3 regions of the Streptomyces sp. DSM 41931 genome follow, and region 3 is predicted to be linked to each of the others. Evidence: riboswitches for the same ligand, from Rfam matches in the RefSeq annotation. Region 3 holds a riboswitch; each other region holds the start of a gene.
What was found. Region 3 has a riboswitch for cyclic di-AMP ahead of ACP7TJ_RS15175 (M23 family metallopeptidase). Riboswitches for the same ligand answer to the same signal wherever they lie in the genome.
Positions count from the first base shown of each region.

Region 1: linked by a shared signal. The riboswitch ahead of ACP7TJ_RS28865 (M23 family metallopeptidase) and the one ahead of ACP7TJ_RS15175 (M23 family metallopeptidase) in region 3 are both predicted to bind cyclic di-AMP.
Region 2: linked by a shared signal. The riboswitch ahead of ACP7TJ_RS12965 (transglycosylase family protein) and the one ahead of ACP7TJ_RS15175 (M23 family metallopeptidase) in region 3 are both predicted to bind cyclic di-AMP.

Region 1 covers NZ_CP189902.1:6,313,119-6,319,141, forward strand. Annotated here, with positions in the region: gene ACP7TJ_RS28845 (aspartate aminotransferase family protein) at 1-1,273, shown strand, start outside; gene ACP7TJ_RS28850 (helix-turn-helix domain-containing protein) at 1,352-1,975, shown strand; gene ACP7TJ_RS28855 (DUF6126 family protein) at 1,972-2,100, shown strand; gene ACP7TJ_RS28860 (tyrosine-protein phosphatase) at 2,134-2,931, opposite strand; cyclic di-AMP (ydaO/yuaA leader) riboswitch at 3,475-3,639, shown strand; gene ACP7TJ_RS28865 (M23 family metallopeptidase) at 3,644-4,558, shown strand; gene ACP7TJ_RS28870 (SGNH/GDSL hydrolase family protein) at 4,786-5,571, shown strand; gene ACP7TJ_RS28875 (MBL fold metallo-hydrolase) at 5,662-6,023, shown strand, end outside.
Region 2 covers NZ_CP189902.1:2,821,548-2,827,570, reverse strand. Annotated here, with positions in the region: gene ACP7TJ_RS12975 (cytochrome P450 family protein) at 121-1,416, shown strand; gene ACP7TJ_RS12970 (transglycosylase family protein) at 1,609-2,544, shown strand; cyclic di-AMP (ydaO/yuaA leader) riboswitch at 2,764-2,932, shown strand; gene ACP7TJ_RS12965 (transglycosylase family protein) at 2,937-3,635, shown strand; gene eno (phosphopyruvate hydratase) at 3,904-5,184, shown strand; gene ACP7TJ_RS12955 (FtsB family cell division protein) at 5,285-5,761, shown strand; gene ACP7TJ_RS12950 (DUF501 domain-containing protein) at 5,790-6,023, shown strand, end outside.
Region 3 covers NZ_CP189902.1:3,276,275-3,282,297, forward strand. Annotated here, with positions in the region: gene ACP7TJ_RS15170 (PrsW family intramembrane metalloprotease) at 1-856, shown strand, start outside; gene ACP7TJ_RS15175 (M23 family metallopeptidase) at 963-1,985, opposite strand; cyclic di-AMP (ydaO/yuaA leader) riboswitch at 1,998-2,155, opposite strand; tRNA gene ACP7TJ_RS15180 (tRNA-Met) at 2,460-2,533, opposite strand; gene ACP7TJ_RS15185 (dihydrofolate reductase family protein) at 2,597-3,730, opposite strand; gene ACP7TJ_RS15190 (response regulator) at 3,817-4,476, opposite strand; gene ACP7TJ_RS15195 (HAMP domain-containing sensor histidine kinase) at 4,506-5,552, opposite strand; gene ACP7TJ_RS15200 (DUF3040 domain-containing protein) at 5,945-6,023, shown strand, end outside.

The DNA of each region.
Region 1 (6,023 bases), 3.0 Mb from region 3:
CGGCTTCGACAAGGTCTACGAGCGCGCCGAGGGCGCCCACTTCTGGGACGCCGAAGGCCACGACCACCTGGACATGCTCGCCGGGTTCGGGGTGATGGGCCTCGGCCGCCACCACCCCGTGGTCCGCAAGGCGCTGCACGACGTCCTGGACCTGTCCCTGGCCGACCTCACCCGCTTCGACTGCCAGCCGCTGCCGGGCCTGCTCGCCGAGCGGCTCCTCGCCCACAGCCCGCATCTGGACCGGGTGTTCTTCGGCAACAGCGGCACGGAGGCCGTGGAGGGCGCCCTGAAGTTCGCCCGCTACGCCACCGGCCGGCCCAGGGTGCTGTACTGCGAGCACGCCTTCCATGGGCTGACCACCGGCGCCCTGTCGGTCAACGGCGAGTCCGGCTTCCGGGACGGGTTCGCCCCGCTGCTGCCCGACACGGCCGTGCCGCTCGGGGACCTCGACGCGCTGGAGCGTGAGCTGCGCAAGGGCGACGTGGCCGCGCTGATCGTGGAGCCGATCCAGGGCAAGGGCGTGCACGAGGCCCCGCCCGGCTATCTGCGGGCCGCGCAGGACCTGCTGCACCGGCACAAGGCGCTGCTGATCGCCGACGAGGTCCAGACCGGGCTCGGCCGCACCGGCGACTTCTACGCCTACCAGCACGAGGAGGGCGTGCAGCCGGACCTGGTGTGCGTGGCCAAGGCGCTGTCCGGCGGGTATGTGCCGGTGGGTGCCACGCTCGGCAAGGACTGGATCTTCAGGAAGGTCTTCTCGTCGATGGACCGGGTGCTGGTGCACTCCGCCAGCTTCGGCTCCAACGCGCAGGCCATGGCGGCGGGCCTCGCGGTGCTGTCGGTCATGGAGGACGAGCAGATCGTGGCGCACGTGCGCGCCGTCGGGGACCTGCTGCGCACCCGGCTGGCAGCCCTGACCGACCGCTACGAGCTGCTCGCCGACGTCCGCGGCCGGGGCCTGATGATCGGCATCGAGTTCGGCCGGCCCCGCTCGCTGAAGCTGCGCTCGCGCTGGGCCATGCTCCAGGCGGCCCGCAAGGGGCTGTTCGCGCAGATGGTGGTGGTCCCGCTGCTTCAGCGGCACCGTATTCTCACGCAGGTCTCCGGGGACCATCTGGAGGTGATCAAGCTGATCCCCCCGCTGATCATCGACGAGGGGGACGTGAACCGGTTCGTGGACGCCTTCACCGCGGTGATGGACGACGCCCACGAGGGCGGACTCATCTGGGACTTCGGCAGGACCCTGGTGAAGCAGGCGGTCGCCAACCGCTGACCGTGCGAAACCCCGACGGGCTTTGCCTCTGGGGCAAGAGAATTGCCCCAGGGGCAAGGTCTGGTGCTCAATGGGGGCATGAGCTCCTCCGAGACCGCGCCGCGGGACGAGCCTGCCGAGGCGCTTCCCGCGGTCGCTCCGCAGCTGCGGGCCCTGCGCCGGCGGGCCTCCCTGACGCTGGAGGCCGCCGCACGGCAGGCGGGCCTGTCGCCCGCCCACCTCTCCCGGCTGGAGACCGGACAGCGCCAGCCCTCGCTGCCAATGCTGCTCTCCCTCGCCCGGATCTACGGTACGACCGTCTCCGAGCTGCTCGGGGAGTCGGCCGCCGACCGGGACGCCGTGGTGCGCGCCGCCGACATGGACCCCACGGTGGCCGGCGGCTGGACGTACTGGCAGGCCGGAGCCGCCGGACGCGGCATGCAGGCGCTGCGGGTCCATGTGCCGCACGGCTCCCAGGGCGACATCGTGCGCGTCCACCCCGGAGAGGAGTGGCTGTACGTGCTCAAAGGGCGGCTGCGGCTGCGCCTCGGGGACGCCCTGCACCGGCTGGGCCCGGGCGACAGCGCGCACTTCGACTCGCTGACCCCGCACCGCATCGCAGCGCAGGACCCCGACGGGGTCGAGCTGCTGTTCGTCCACACCCTGTTGCAGAGTCCCACGGCCGCCCTGTGCCTGGGCCCGACCCCTGGAGAGACCCCATGAGCGGCAAGGACATGGAGGAGAAGTTCCCGCGGGCCCTGTGGGTCCGGCTGTTCGTCTACGTCGTGGTCGGGCACCTCTTCGCCGCCTTCATCTACTTCCTCTTCGAGATCGCGCCGAAGAAGTGACGGCCGCGGCGGCGGCGGACGCGGACGCGGACGTCAGTCGAGCAGACGCTCGCGCAGCCGCTCCCGGTGGGCCGGCGTGAGCCCGAGCCCCTGCTCCAGGTAGGTGTCCACGCCGCCCCACGTCTCCTCGACCGTCTCGAAGGCGGCCGCCAGATACTCCTCGCGCGCGTCGAAGAGCGGGCTGAGCAGCTCCATGACCTCGGGGGAGTAGGCGTCGGGGGAGCTGCCGCTGCGGCGCACCTTGTAGCGGCGGTGCTTGGCGTTGGACTTCAGGTAGTCCTCGACGATCGCGTCGCGCTCCACGCCCACGGCGAGCAGGGTCACCGCCACCGAGAGGCCCGCGCGGTCCTTGCCGGCCGCGCAGTGCATCAGCGCGGGCACGTTGTCCTCGGCGAGCGCGCGCAGCACCCGGGAGTGCTCGGCGGTGCGCTCCTTGACGATCATGCGGTACGAGGTGATCATCCGGTCGGCGCCCTGGCCGTCGGCGAGGATCGCGCGCAGCTGGTCCAGGTCGCCGTCGCGCACCATCTTCCAGAACTCCGCGCCGTCGGCCGGGTCGCTCAGCGGCAGGTTGACGTTGCGCACGCCCGGCAGCTCGACGTCCGGCCCCTCCAGCCTCTGGTCGGCCGCGTTGCGGAAGTCGAACACGGTGTGCAGGCCGAGCGAGGCCAGGAAGGCGGCGTCCTCGGCGGTGGCGTGGGCGAGGTGGCCGCTGCGGAACAGCACCCCCTGCCGCACCCGCCGGCCGTCCACCGTGGGCAGCCCGCCCACGTCGCGGAAGTTGCGCACCCCGGTCAGCTGGGGCTCGGTCGACGGGATCTCCTGCGTCACGGACGGCTCCTCCCACTCCGCGCCGTCGCCGCGGCTCGTCGACGGGCACCACTCGACGATACGACATGCCTGCCTGGGGCAATGAGTTGTCCACAGGGCGGTTCGACGGGGCTCGGCCACCGCGAGTGATGTTGGATTATGTGTGATCGCGTTGAATCGCGCGAGGCGCCCGTCTGGCGATCGTGGGCGAGATCGGGATGTCGCGAATGCACCGACCGCTCCGCCGGACTTCGGGTGATTAAAGCGTTCTGTCCGTTTAGGGCGCTTGGGGATAACGTGCCCTGTTAGAGCGGTGTTTGAGGAAGGGTCGCGTGAGCATCGTCATATCGGTGACCGTGTGCTGTCGCCATGTTCACGTAATTCCCCTCCGCGGCAAGGGAATTCACCGACGAGTCGCTGACGGGATCGACGCACGGTGACGTCATTTCCCCCTTTCGATCACGGAAAAAGAGGGTTCGCGGAAACCCGCGCTTGTTTCGCCGCGTCGAGGTCGCTTACGTTCCCAACCGATCCGGACGGACGCCTAATCCTGCCGCCGCCCGGAGCCCGCACACACTGACCCGACGTACGGCAGGAGCGGGGGACCCACAGGTACAACTGCCTGTTCCGGACCCCGGACACAGGCTTGGGGTTAAGCCGCGCAGCAACGCGGCCGGACATCTCCAGTCCGCACCCGACAGCTCACCTCGTAGGCGCCGGAGAGGAATTCGTCATGCCCGCGAAGGGTAAGCACCGCCGTACCAAGGCTCAGCGTCTCACCCGCTCCATCGCCGTCGCCGGAACCGGTGGCGCCGCTCTCGCCCTGCCGTTCCTCGGCGCCACCGGCGCGCACGCCGCCACGCCGCAGTCGGCCCCCGCGACGTCGGTCCAGTCGCTTTCCGTCACCGGCCAGCAGGCCAAGGCCGACAAGGGCGACGACACCCGCACCTACACCGTGAAGGCCGGCGACTACCTCGCCAAGATCGCCGAGGCCGAGCACGTCGACGGTGGCTGGAAGCAGCTCTACGCGGACAACCGCGAGGCCGTCGGTGACGACCCGTCGCTCATCCACCCGGGTCTGAAGCTCTCCGTCGACGGCAAGGCCGCCGCCAAGAGCGCGCCGAAGCAGTCCGCTTCGCCGCAGGCCGCCAAGCCCGCCGCGCCCAAGGCCGAGAAGCCCGTGCAGCAGGCGGCCGAGGAGTCCTCCTCCGACGAGGCGTCCGCCCAGACCGCCCCGTCCTCCGGCTTCACCTCCCCGGTGCCCGGCGGCGGCCTCGGCACCGCCTACAAGGTGGCCGGCAGCATGTGGTCCAGCGGCTACCACACCGGTGTCGACTTCAGCGTCCCGACCGGCACCTCCCTGAAGGCCGTCGGCGCCGGCACCGTCGTCTCCGCCGGCTGGGGCGGCGCGTACGGCAACCAGGTCGTCATCCAGCTGAACGACGGCCACTACGCCCAGTACGCCCACCTGTCCTCGCTGTCCGTCTCGGCGGGCCAGACGGTGAGCGCCGGCCAGCAGGTCGGTCTCTCCGGTGCGACCGGCAACGTGACCGGCCCGCACCTCCACTTCGAGATCCGCACCGGCCCGGACTACGGCTCGGACGTGGACCCGGTCTCGTACCTCCGCTCCAAGGGTGTCTCCATCTGACCCCTCGCGGCACCCTTCCTGACACGCGCGCCGAAGGCCGGACCCCGATCCACGGGGCCCGGCCTCCGGTGTGTCCGGGCCCGGGGCCGTACCTATTCCGGGCTTGGCCAAACCTTGACGTGGCTTATCTCACCGTGCGTCAACCCTCGCCTACGGTCGCGTAGGTCACATCCGAAGGTGAATCATGTCCGGCTGTGGCAGACGATTCGAAGAGTGACAAGGCAACAGTGATCGGGTCGTACGTGGCGGTGGGGGACAGCTTCACCGAGGGCGTCGGCGACCCCGGCCCCGACGGGGCGTTCGTCGGCTGGGCCGACCGGCTCGCCGTTCTGCTCGCGGACCGCAGACCCGAGGGCGACTTCCGGTACGTCAATCTCGCGGTGCGCGGCAAGCTGCTGGACCAGATCGTGGCCGACCAGGTCCCCCGGGCCGTCGAACTCGCCCCCGACCTGGTCTCCTTCTGCGCGGGCGGCAACGACATCCTGCGCCCGGGCACCGACCCGGACGAGGTGGCCGAGCGCTTCGAGAAGGCGATCGCCCAGCTCGCCGCGGCCGCGGGCACGGTCCTGGTGACCACCGGGTTCGACACCCGTGGCGTCCCGCTGCTCAAGCATCTGCGCGGCAAGATCGCCACGTACAACGGGCACGTCAGGGCCGTCGCGGACCGGTACGGCTGCCCGGTGCTGGACCTGTGGTCGCTGCGCAGCGTGCAGGACCGCAGGGCGTGGGACACCGACCGGCTGCACCTCTCGCCCGAGGGCCACACCCGCGTCGCGCTGCGCGCGGGCCTCGCCCTCGGCCTGAGGGTGCCCGCCGACCCGGAGCAGCCGTGGCCCCCGCTCCCGCCGCGCGGCACCCTGGACATCCGCCGGGACGACGTCCAATGGGCCCGCGAGTACCTGGTCCCGTGGATCGGCCGCCGCCTCCGCGGCGAGTCCTCGGGCGACCACGTGACGGCGAAGGGGACGCTGTCCCCGGAGGACATCCGCTCGCGGATCGCGGCGGTCGCCTGAGTCCGCGCCGGGGGCGGTTTCCACAACCGCCCCCGGCGCCGGAGCCGCCGCACATAATGGAATCCTCGATCGATTCCCACTGGAGGTACCGTGGCCGCTTCTTCCGCCCCCGGGGCGGGGCTGAGTGCCCTGCGGCCGCCGGCCTTCGGCGCGGAGCCGACCGGTGAGCGCATGGCGCGCATCCGCAGGTCCCCGCACTTCGCGAACGGCGTGTTCCAGAACCCGGGCGGGCCGGCCCGGCTGCGCCCCTCCGGGTCGGGACGGGACATCGCCAGGCAGTTCCTGGACAAGGACGCCCGCTCCCGCCGCGCCCCCAAGGGCGCGATCCCGGTCCACCCCACCACCCTCGCCGACCTGACCCGCCCGCCCGCGACCGGTCTGCGCCTGACGTGGATGGGCCACTCCAGCGTGCTCGCGGAGATCGACGGGCACCGGGTGCTGTTCGACCCCGT
Region 2 (6,023 bases), 450 kb from region 3:
CTGCGCGAGCAACCCCCACGGACCCGCACGGGTTCCAGGGGCGCGGGGAACTGCGCACACAACCCCCACCCACCCGCACGGGCCCGCGGCCCATAACCCCCCGCCCGTTAGGGTCACCCCATGCGCGACCAGCCACCCCCCACCCCCCACGGCCCCGCCCCCGACCTGTTCACATGGGAGTTCGCGGCCAACCCCTACCCCGCCTACGCCTGGCTCCGCGAACACGCTCCCGTGCACAAGACCAAGCTCCCCAGCGGGGTGGACGCCTGGCTGGTCACGCGCTACGCCGACGCCCGGCAGACCCTCGCCGACAACCGTCTGTCCAAGAACCCCGCGCACCACGACGAGCCCGCGCACGCCAAGGGCAAGACGGGTATCCCGGGCGAGCGGCAGGCCGATCTGATGACGCATCTGCTGAACATCGACCCGCCGGACCACACCCGCCTGCGCCGCCTGGTCAGCAAGGCGTTCACCCCCCGCCGGGTCGCCGAGTTCGCCCCCCGCGTGCAGGAGCTCACCGACGACCTCATCGACCGCTTCACCGCGAGCGGCAGCGGCACCGCCGACCTCATCCACGATTTCGCCTTCCCGCTCCCCATCTACGCCATCTGCGACCTGCTCGGCGTCCCGCGCGAGGACCAGGACGACTTCCGGGACTGGGCGGGCATGATGATCCGTCACGGCGGCGGGCCGCGCGGCGGGGTGGCCCGGTCGGTGAAGAAGATGCGCGGCTACCTCGCGGAGCTGATCCACCGCAAGCGGGAGGCGCTGCCCGCCGAGCCCGTCCCCGGCGAGGACCTCATCTCGGGTCTGATCCGCGCCTCCGACCACGGCGAGCACCTCACGGAGAACGAGGCCGCCGCGATGGCGTTCATCCTTCTCTTCGCCGGCTTCGAGACCACCGTCAACCTCATCGGCAACGGCACCTACGCCCTGCTCACGCACCCGGAGCAGCGGGAGCGTCTGCAGCGGGCGCTGGCCGAGGGGGACCGCGGGCTGCTGGAGACCGGGGTGGAGGAACTGCTGCGCTACGACGGCCCGGTGGAGCTGGCGACCTGGCGGTTCGCCACCGAGCCGGTCGTCATCGGCGGGCAGCGGATCGAGACCGGCGACCCGGTCCTGGTCGTGCTGGCCGCGGCCGACCGGGACCCGGAGCGGTTCGCCGACCCGGACACGCTGGACCTGGGCCGCCGCGACAACCAGCATCTGGGGTACGGGCACGGCATCCACTACTGCCTGGGCGCCCCGCTCGCGCGTCTGGAGGGGCAGACCGCGCTCGCCACGCTTCTGACGCGTCTTCCGGATCTCAGGCTGGCGGCCGATCCGGCCGAACTGCGCTGGCGCGGCGGCCTCATCATGCGGGGTCTCCGCACGCTTCCGGTGGAATTCTCCCCTCCTTGTTCAGGGCAGACCTGACCTTCCTGTCCGTGCCCGGGGGCCGGTGCACGGAAACCTGAGACATGCTCAACTCTGTGATCTTCATGTGATCTGCACGGCATGAACTTGTGACAAGTGATCGTCTGCCTATACGTTCACCCATCAAGTACGGCGCGCTGCAAGGTTTTGCTCGCCCGTGCCGGTCCTCGCTGCCGAGTGAAAGGCTTCCGCATGCTCTCCGGGAACGGCCGACACCGTCGCCCCCGCCAGGCTCCGGCTCTGCTCGTCGCCGCCGGGGTGACCGGCTCCGCGATCGCGATTCCGCTCCTCGGGGCGGGCGCCGCCAGCGCGGCGGACGGTGAGACCTGGGACCGGGTCGCGGAGTGCGAGAGCGGCGGCTCCTGGAGCCAGAACACCGGCAACGGCTACTACGGCGGACTGCAGTTGACCCAGGACGACTGGGAGGACTACGGCGGCCTGGAGTTCGCGCCCAGTGCCGACCAGGCCAGCCGCAACCAGCAGATCACCGTGGCCGAGAGAATCCTCGCCGACCAGGGCGTCGGCAAGTGGCGCGCCTGCGGCCTGCTCACGGGTCTGAACCAGGACACCGCGTCCCCGAACGTCGACCCGGGCGTGCCGACCGACGCGGACCGGGAGGACTCCCGGAACGACGGTACCGCCACCCCGTCCGGTTCGCCGGAATCCAGTGATTCGTCCGCTTCCCCCTCTCCGTCGGCGACGTCCGGTTCGTCCGAGAAGGAGAAGAGTGACGCGAACACCGGGGCCTCTCCGTCCGCCTCCGCCACCCCCGAAGGTGACGAGTCGGACAAGTCGGGTGAGAGTGCCGGTTCTTCGGCCGCGACCGAGTCCGAGGACACAGGCTCGGGCCGCCACCGCGGTCCCGTCGCCCAGGAGGACGAGACCGCCGACGCCGTGACCCCGCCGTCCGGCCGGCACGCCTCGCGGTCCGTGGAGAGGCCCGCGGGGATCACCGACGACCGCTACACCGTGCAGACCGGCGACAGCCTCACCTCCATCGCCGACTCCCTTGCCCTGACGGGTGGATGGACGGCGCTGTATGTCGAGAACCAGCAGGTCGTCGGCGAGGACCCGGACCTGATCCTGCCCGGTCAGCGGCTTCTGGTGGACGCCGAGACCGGCGAATAGCGGTCGGAAACGGGCAGTCGAAGGCGCCCTGGGGTGGCGGCAGTTGACAGGGCGATTAGAGCTGAATGTCCGTAATAAGGACTGTGAGAGATAGATCTCAGAAGCCCTGATCATCTTTGATTATCCACCGATCGCGTGCTTACGGTCGTGACCGCTCGCCATCGCGGGCCCCGGCTGCCGCCACGCCGAATCCTGCCAGTGGCAGCACGGGAACAGTCGTCGCGTCATGCGCCGTAGGCAGGAGCGGGGGACCCAGGTAAGTGCCGCGACCGGACGGTTGACGTCCGGTACGGCTCGGGGTGAAGCCGCGTCCCGGGAGGGACGTGGCCGGGCAACTCAACCGGCCCGAACCCGACAGCTCACCTCGTAGGCGTCGGTGAGGGGATCCATCCATGCTGTTTTCCGGCAAGGGCAAGCACCGTCGTCCGTCCAAGGCCACTCGCGCCATCGCCATCGCCGGTGTCGCCGGCGCCGCCGTCGCCGGCCCGCTGATGGCGTCCGGCACGGCTTCCGCCGCCACCGCGTCCGAGTGGGACGCCGTCGCCCAGTGCGAGTCCGGCGGCAACTGGTCCATCAACACCGGCAACGGCTACTACGGCGGTCTGCAGTTCTCCGCCTCCACGTGGGCCGCGTACGGCGGCACCCAGTACGCCGCCACCGCCGACCAGGCCACCAAGGCCCAGCAGATCGAGATCGCCGAGAAGGTCCTCGCGGGCCAGGGCAAGGGCGCCTGGCCGGTCTGCGGCACCGGCCTGTCCAACGCCGCCTACAACGGCTCCTCCGCCGAGGGCTCCTCGCAGGAGTCCGGCTCCACCGAGTCGCGCGAGAGCGAGCAGAAGGCCTCCCGCTCCGCCGAGCGCCCGGCCGCCCCGGCCGAGCAGAAGGCCGAGAAGAAGACCGTCACCACCCCGACCGGCAAGAAGGTCGAGAAGGGCGACGGCGAGTACAAGGTCGTCAAGGGCGACACCCTCAGCTCGATCGCCGCGGAGCACGACGTCAAGGGCGGCTGGGCGAAGCTGTTCGACCTGAACGACGACATCGTCGACAACGCCGACCTCATCTACCCGGGCCAGCAGCTGCACCTGAAGTAAGGGCAGACCCGCAGGTCCCTCCCCGTCCCCACGGGCTCCCCGCCCCGGTGCGTTTCTTCCCCCGTACGCACCGGGGCGGGGTCATGTCCGGACGCATTCCGGTCACGGTTTTCCGAACCTGCTTTGTTCCGCGCGGAAACAATCTACGCTCGGTTCTGTCCATGAGGCGGGCGGCGAGATGGCCGATCGCCCGGAGCCGGTTAGGCTCGGACCCGCAGGGCCCCCGCGGCCCCGCTCACCCGCGTCACATCCCAAGAAGGAGATGCTCGTGCCGTCCATCGACGTCGTCGTAGCCCGGGAAATCCTGGACTCCCGAGGCAACCCCACGGTCGAGGTCGAGGTCGGCCTCGACGACGGCAGCACGGGTCGTGCCGCCGTCCCGTCCGGCGCCTCCACCGGCGCCTTCGAGGCCATCGAACTCCGTGACGGCGACGCCGGCCGTTACCTGGGCAAGGGCGTCGAGAAGGCCGTACTGGCCGTCATCGAGCAGATCGGCCCGGAGCTCGTCGGCTACGACGCCACCGAGCAGCGCCTGATCGACCAGGCGATGTTCGACCTGGACGCCACCGACAACAAGGGCTCGCTCGGCGCCAACGCCATCCTCGGCGTCTCGCTCGCCGTCGCGCACGCCGCCTCCGAGGCCAGCGACCTGCCGCTGTTCCGCTACCTGGGCGGCCCGAACGCGCACCTGCTGCCGGTGCCGATGATGAACATCCTGAACGGCGGCTCGCACGCCGACTCCAACGTGGACATCCAGGAGTTCATGATCGCCCCGATCGGCGCGGAGTCCTTCTCCGAGGCGCTGCGCTGGGGCGCCGAGGTCTACCACACCCTCAAGAAGGTCCTGAAGAGCAAGGGCCTGGCCACCGGGCTCGGCGACGAGGGCGGCTTCGCCCCGAACCTCGGCTCCAACCGCGAGGCCCTGGACCTCATCCTCGAGGCGATCAGGGAAGCCGGCTACACCCCCGGCGAGCAGATCGCCCTGGCCCTCGACGTGGCCGCCTCCGAGTTCTACAAGGACGGCGTCTACACCTTCGAGGGCAAGGAGCGCTCGGCGGCCGAGATGACCGAGTACTACGCGGAGCTCGTCGACGCGTACCCGCTCGTGTCCATCGAGGACCCGCTGTTCGAGGACGACTGGGAGGGCTGGAAGACCATCACCGACAAGCTCGGCGACAAGGTCCAGCTCGTCGGCGACGACCTGTTCGTCACCAACCCGGAGCGTCTGGCCCGCGGCATCGAGGAGGGCGCCGCCAACGCCCTGCTGGTGAAGGTCAACCAGATCGGCTCGCTCACCGAGACCCTGGACGCCGTGGAGCTGGCCCAGCGCAACGGCTTCAAGTGCATGATGTCCCACCGCTCCGGCGAGACCGAGGACGTCACCATCGCCGACCTGGCCGTCGCCACCAACTGCGGCCAGATCAAGACCGGCGCCCCGGCCCGCTCCGAGCGCGTCGCCAAGTACAACCAGCTGCTGCGCATCGAGGAGATCCTCGACGACGCCGCGGTGTACGCCGGCCGCAGCGCGTTCCCCCGCTTCAAGGGCTGAGCGCCGCTCGCGTAGGAAGCGTCGTACGTACGTCCCCGTACCCGGTCCCGTACCGTGTGCGGGGACGTACGCGTGTATGAGACGGACGAGAGGCGGGAACATGGCGGTGAAGGACCGGGACCGTTTCTCCACCGCGACCCGGATCCGGCTGATCGGTGAGCAGACCGCGGCCCGGGTCTACCGCTCGCAGACCAAGCGGCAGGCCCGCCGCTCCCGGCTGACCGGGCGCGCGGCCCTGCTCGCCCTGGTCCTCTGCTCCCTGGTCGTGGCCCTCGCCTACCCGATGCGGCAGTACGTCTCCCAGCGCGCGGAGATCGCCGACCAGCAGAAGGAGCAGGACGAGACCCGCCGCCGGGTCGAACGGCTGCGCGATCTCAAGGCCCGCTGGCAGGACGACGCGTACGCCGAGCAGGAGATCCGCAGGCGCCTGCACTACGTCATGCCGGGGGAGACCGGCTACATCGTCATCGACCCGGCCGGCGCCGGGACCACGCGCGGCGACCTCCGGGCCGCCGACCGCCCCTGGTACGCCAACGTCTGGGACGGCGTCGACAAGGCCGACGCCGCCGCCCAGTGACCCGACGGAACACCGCAGAAAGACACGTATGGACACCCCTCCGCCCACGACCCCGCGTACCGAGCCCACCGACGCGGACGTCGAGGCCTTCAAGCAGCAGCTCGGCCGGCCCCCGCGCGGGCTGCGCGCCATCGCGCACCGCTGCCCCTGCGGGCAGCCGGACGTCGTGGAGACCGCGCCGCGGCTGCCCGACGGCACGCCCTTCCCGACGCTGTACTACCTGACGTGCCCGCGGGCGAACTCCGCGATCGGCACGCTGGAG
Region 3 (6,023 bases):
CGACTTCCACGGGATCCTCGGCGGCGTGGTGGCGGCCGGGTTCACCGCGACCGGTTTCGCGTTCACCGAGAACGTCCTCTACCTCGGCAACGCCTTCGGCACCGACCAGCTCACCGGAGGCAGCGGCATCGCCTCGGTCACCGCGGCGACCTTCTTCGTCCGCATCGTCATGTCGCCCTTCGCGCACCCCCTGTTCACCGTGCTCACCGGCATCGGTTTCGGTGCGGCCGCGCTGGCCGCCGACCGGCAGCGGGTGCGGCGCGTGCTGCTGCCGCTCGCCGGGCTGCTCCTCGCGATGGGCATGCACGCGCTGTGGAACGGCTCCGCCACGCTCGGCCAGTTCGGCTTCATCGCGGTGTACGGGGCCTTCATGGTGCCGGCGTTCGGGCTGCTGACCTGGCTGGTGGTGTGGACGCGGCAGCGGGAGCTGCGGACCGTGCGCACGGAGCTGCCCGCGTACGCGGTGGCCGGCTGGCTGCGCCCGGCGGAGCCGTTCGCGCTGGGCTCGATGCGCGCGCGGCGCCTCGCCCGGAAGTTCGCCCGCGAGCACGGGGGCAGGCCCGCGGCGAGGGCGGTCGCCCAGTACGAGGCGTACGCGACGTCGCTGGCGTTCCTGCGTCACCGGGGCCGCGCGGGGAAGGCGGGGGCGGACTTCGTGACGCGGGAGCGGGAGCTGCTGCTGGAGCTGTGGCGCCGGCGCGCGGCGGCCCGCCCGGCGCTGGAGCACGCGGCCCGGCTCACGGCGCCCCCGGTGCCGTACGGCGCGGGATGGGCGTACGGGCCCGTCCCCGCACGGTGGCCGGCGCAGGGGCAGCCGCCGTATCCGGCGTACGGGGAGAACCCCTACCGCCGCTGAGCGGAGCCCCGGACATGCGGAACCGGCAGCCCTGACGTCGGGGGGTCGTCGTCGGGGCTGCCGGCGTTCACGGCGTCGGCGGCCGGGACACGGCCGCCGGGGTGGTTCAGATGCTGAGGCCCTTGCCGGCCAGCCAGGCGGCCGGGTCGACGCCGCCGGAGGTGCCGGCGGGGTGGACCTCGAGGTGGAGGTGGGCGCCGGTCACGTTGCCGGTCGCGCCGACGCGGCCGATCACGTCGCCGGTGTTGACCTTCTGGCCGACGCTGACGTTGATCGACGACTGGTGCGCGTACCAGACCTCGGTGCCGTCGTCGAGGGTGAGCACGGTCTTGTAGCCGTACGAGCCGTCCCAGCCGGCGGAGGTGATCGTGCCGGTGTGGACCGCCTTGATCAGGGTGCCGGTGGGGGCGGCGAAGTCCAGGCCGGTGTGGTAGCCGGAGGACCAGTAGGCGCCGGCCTGACCGAACGTCGAGGTGATGGTGTACGAGGAGGTCGGCAGGGCGTACTGCTTGGCCAGCTCGGCGAGGCGCTCGGCCTCGGCCTTCTTCGCGGCCTCCTCCTCCGCCTTCTTCTTGGCGGCCTCGGCCTTCTCCTTGGCCTCCTGCTCCGCCTTGGCGGCGGCCTCGGCGGCCTCCTTCTCGGCGGCGGCGAGGGCGGCGGCCTGCGCCTTGCTCTGCGCCTGGCCCTGCTGCTGCTCGACCTGGGCCATGATGCGGGCGCGCAGCGCCTCGCCGGCGTCGGCGGTGGCGCCCTCCTCGGCGTCGGCGGTGACCATGCCGATGTCGCTGAGGGGGGTGCTGGAGCCCTTCGGCGTTTCCTCGTCGGAGATGAGGGAACCCACGTTGGGGAGGTCGGGCATGGAGATGGAGACGGGCGGCTTGCCGGTCTGGGCGCTGGCCATGCCGCCGGCGCCGACGGCGGCTATGACGCCGACGCCCAGGACGGTGGAGCTGCGGGCGAGTCCGCCTCCGCGCTGCTTGGCGACGCGGTGCCGGCCACGCACGGGCCGCACGGACTCCGCGGTGGGGTTCCACTCCTCGAAGGGCCCCTCGTCGGCACCGGGGGCGCCGTAGGCGAAGGTGTCGCTCGGCTTGAACGGGGCCTCGGGGGCAGGCGGGTTGGACGCCACGTGGGCGCGCTCCTTTCCTTCCTTCTTCGCCTACCGGGTTAGCTGACGGGTTCGGAGCAGGAAGGTCTCCTACGCGCGTATACGAACCGTGACGTCACGGCGGTATCCGCCCGATTCACCCCATGGTGGTGGTTCCCCGGTTCCCTTGCGGGATTCGGCGCGTGCGCACGGAGCCGACGTCTGTGACGGCTGGGACGACCGCGCTGCGTTATCGAACGTTAATAGACGCAGGGGCCGGATTCCAAGCCGTTCCTCTTGATCGTTAACGATTTCCGCACGGACTTAAGCGCCATCAGCGGGCGAAAACGGGCGAGTTGACTGCGCCTCGGGCGACCGGTCGAACCTGACGGGGCGCCAGTTGCCATGCACTGCGGGGCCGTTCGCTCACTGTGCGTGAAGGGCGGGGGAACGAGTGCCGTCAGGGAGAAACACCGAGGGCCGGAACCCTTTCGGATTCCGGCCCTCGGCCTTCAGTAGCGGGGACAGGATTTGAACCTGCGACCTCTGGGTTATGAGCCCAGCGAGCTACCGAGCTGCTCCACCCCGCGTCGGTAGACACCAGTGTACGGCATCCGCGGGGTCCTCCGCACACACCTTCCCCGCAGGCGCGTTCAGCGGCCCAGGAGGTGCCCGTTCGGCGCCTTGGCGCGCTGCTCGAACTCCGGCAGGACCAGCACCGTGGCGCCCCCGTCGGCCAGTACGGCGCTGCCGTCGGCGTCCGTCACGAAGGTGTCCGGCTCCCGCCAGGCCGTGACCACCCGGCGCACCCCCGCGTCCAGGATCAGCCGCGCGCAGGGCGCCGGCCGGGACGCGCGGCGGGCGCACGGCTCCAGGCTGGAGTAGACCGTGGCGCCGGCCAGTCGCGGGTCGGTGGGGTCTGCCTTGGCCAGCGCGGCCTCCTCCGCGTGCACCACGGGGTCGTCGCCCTCGCGGGAGTGGCCCCGCGCCAGCTCGGTGCCGTCGGCGGCGACCACGACCGCGCCGACGCTGAACGCGGTCTCGGAGGGCGGGCACCGCGCGGCCAGCTCGCAGGCGAGGGCGAGCCAGTGGCGGTCGGCCGCGGACGGCAGCGCGCCGGCGCCGGGCGCGGTGGGCTCGTAGCGCATCAGGACGACGTCGCCTACGGGCCGGGTCTCGACCAGGCGCAGCCGCCCGCCCTGGTAGCTGCCGGGACCGAACAGACGGGGGGCGTCCGGGTCGCCGACGAACAGCGGGGCGAGGACGAGCTGCAGCTCGTCGGCGAGGCCCTGGGTCATCAGCTGGGTGTGGATCCGCCCGCCGCCCTCCACCATCAGCCGCCGCACCCTGCGCACGTCGTGCAGGTGCTCCAGCAGCCGCCGCCAGTCCAGGGCGTCGCCGAGCGGCACGACGTCTGCGGCGATGCCCAGGGCGCGGGCCCGTTCGGCGCCCTTGCCGGTGGTGTACAGGACCTTCTCGCCGCCGGTGTGCCAGAAACGGGCCGTCGGGTCCAGGTCGCCGGAACCGCTCACCGTGACCTTCAGCGGGTACTCCGGGCGGCCGTCGGCGATCCGGGCGGAGCGGCGCTCGGGCGAGTTGACCAGCAGCCGGGGGTTGTCGGCGCGGATCGTGCCGGCGCCGACCAGGATGGCGTCCACGGACGCCCGTACCTCGTCGACCCGGTCGAAGTCGGCCGGGCTCGACAGCAGCAGCCGCTCCGGGCCGGTGTCGTCCAGGTAGCCGTCGAGGGAGACGGCGGCGGACAGCAGGACGTACGGGTACGGCATCGGCGGGCTCTCCCGGGTGCGGGCGGCGGCGGGACCGCTGCGCGGTCCGGCTCCAGTCTGGCAACCCGTGCGACCGGGAGCGGAGGTCAGGGCTCGATCAGGCCGACCCGGATGGCGTACCGGGTGAGCTCCAGCCGGTCCCTGAGGCCCAGCTTGGCGAGCAGGTTGGCGCGGTGCCGCTCCACCGTCTTGGGGCTGATCACCAGCATGTCCGCGATCTGCTGGGAGGTGTGGCCCTCGGCGACGAGCTTGAGGATCTGCTCCTCGCGGTCGGTGATGGCCTTCGCGGGCAGGGTCCGGCCCTCCCGCGCCAGGTCGAGGTAGTTGTGGATGAGGGCGTTGACCGCCCCCGGGTAGAGGAAGGGCTCGCCCCGCATGGTGGCGTGACAGGCCTCGACGAGGTCGCGGTCGGCGACCGACTTGAGGACGTAGCCGGAGGCGCCGGCGGCCAGGGCCTCGAAGAAGAACTGCTCGTTGTCGTACATGGTCAGCACGAGGATCCGGGTCTCCGGCAGGGTGCGGGAGAGTTCACGGGCCGCTTGCAGACCGGTCAGGCGCGGCATGGCGATGTCGAGGATGGCCAGGGCGGGGCGGTGCTCGCGGGCCAGCTCGAGGGCTTCCGCGCCGTCGGCGGCCTCGGCCACCACGGTCAGGTCCGGTTCGCCGTCCAGGATGAGACGGACCCCCCGGCGGACCAGCGCGTGGTCGTCGGCGAGGAGGATGCGGGTGGGGGCGGCGTCGGTCATGGTTCAGCGTTTCCGGTCGGGGACGTCGGTCACGGGGGCGGGGCGTGCGCGGGCGCGGACCGGCGCACGGCGGCGGGGGTGGTCGAGGGGACGGACGTCCGCACGGGCCGTACGGGAACGAGGACGTGCGCGGGGAAACGCGCGGGGACGGGCACGGCGAGCCGCAGCTCGGTGCCGCCGCCCGCGCGCGGCTCCACGGCCAGCTCGGCGCCCACCAGCAGCGCCCGCTCCCGCATGCCGCGGATGCCGGCGCCCTCGTCCGCGCCGCCGATGCCGCGGCCGTCGTCGCGGACCCGCAGCCCGACCCCGCCGGGCGTGCGGCGCAGGGCCAGCTCGGCGCGGCGCGCCCCCGCGTGCCGCGCGATGTTGGTGAGGCCCTCCTGGGCGACCCGGTAGAGCACCAGCTCCGACTCCCGGTCCAGCTCGGGCAGGTCGGGGTCGAGGCAGTGCTGCACGGTCAGTCCGGGCCCGCCGAACTCGGTGGCGAGCGCCTTGAGGGCACTGGCCAGGCCCAGCTCGTCCAGCACGCCGGGGCGCAGCCGGCGCGCGATCCGCCGGATCTCCTCCAGGGAGGCGCGGGTGGTCTCCTGCACCTGGCGCAGCTCGTCGCCGAGCTCGGCCGGGGCGTGGTCGGCGGCCCGCTTGAGCTGCAGCAGCACCGCCGTCAGCGACTGGCCGACCTCGTCGTGCAGCTCGCGGGCGATGCGGCGGCGCTCCGCCTCCTGCGCGGACAGGGCCCGCGCGCTGCTGGTGGCCCGCTCGTCCTCCAGCCGGTCGAGCATGGTGTTGTACGTGGTGATCAGCTCGGCGATCTCGCCGCGCCCGCCGACCGCGGTCCGGTGTCCCGGGCGGAGCAGGTCGGTGGCGTTCATGGCGCGGGTGAGGCGCTGCAGCGGGGCGAGTCCCACGCGCAGCAGCAGGGCGTTGGCGACGAGCATGGCGGCCAGCCCCACGGTGAGCACCGCGGCCTCGGTGAGCAGCACCGGCGTGGACACGGTGACGGGTCCGAGGAGCAGGGCGGTGGCGACGATCAGCACGACGGCGTTCAGCAGGAAGATGCGCCAGAACAGAGGCACCTGGTTCCGCCTCCTCGCCGTCGGTGTGCTCAAGGCTCCGACAGCCCGCGACCGGGGGCGCGGCGCGGGCCGTCACCGTCCAGCCTCCGCCCCTCACCGGGGGCGGCGCCATCGGTGACAGTCCCCATTTTCCGGCGTGGACGGGCCCCTGCCCGTGGTCCCGTGCGTACCGGTCCCCCCTGGAGTTGGGGGGCGCGACGGATGGCTCCGGCCGTGCGCCCCGGGCGACCCTGGGGGACCGTACCGGGCGGGTGACGACCTTCGCACACGGGCAAACTCCTGGAAGACCGGCCCGAGTTCGCGGCAAGCCGGCGGTTCGCGCACGTCCCGGTGCCCGGAGCGACGGCCGTCGACGGTGTGACCGGGCGGCCACCCCCTGGGAAGGAGGAGCCGTGCCCCAGTCCGACGACGATCGCCTGGTCGACCTCGCGGCCCGAATCGAGCACGAGGACCCCCGTTTCGCCCGTTCCC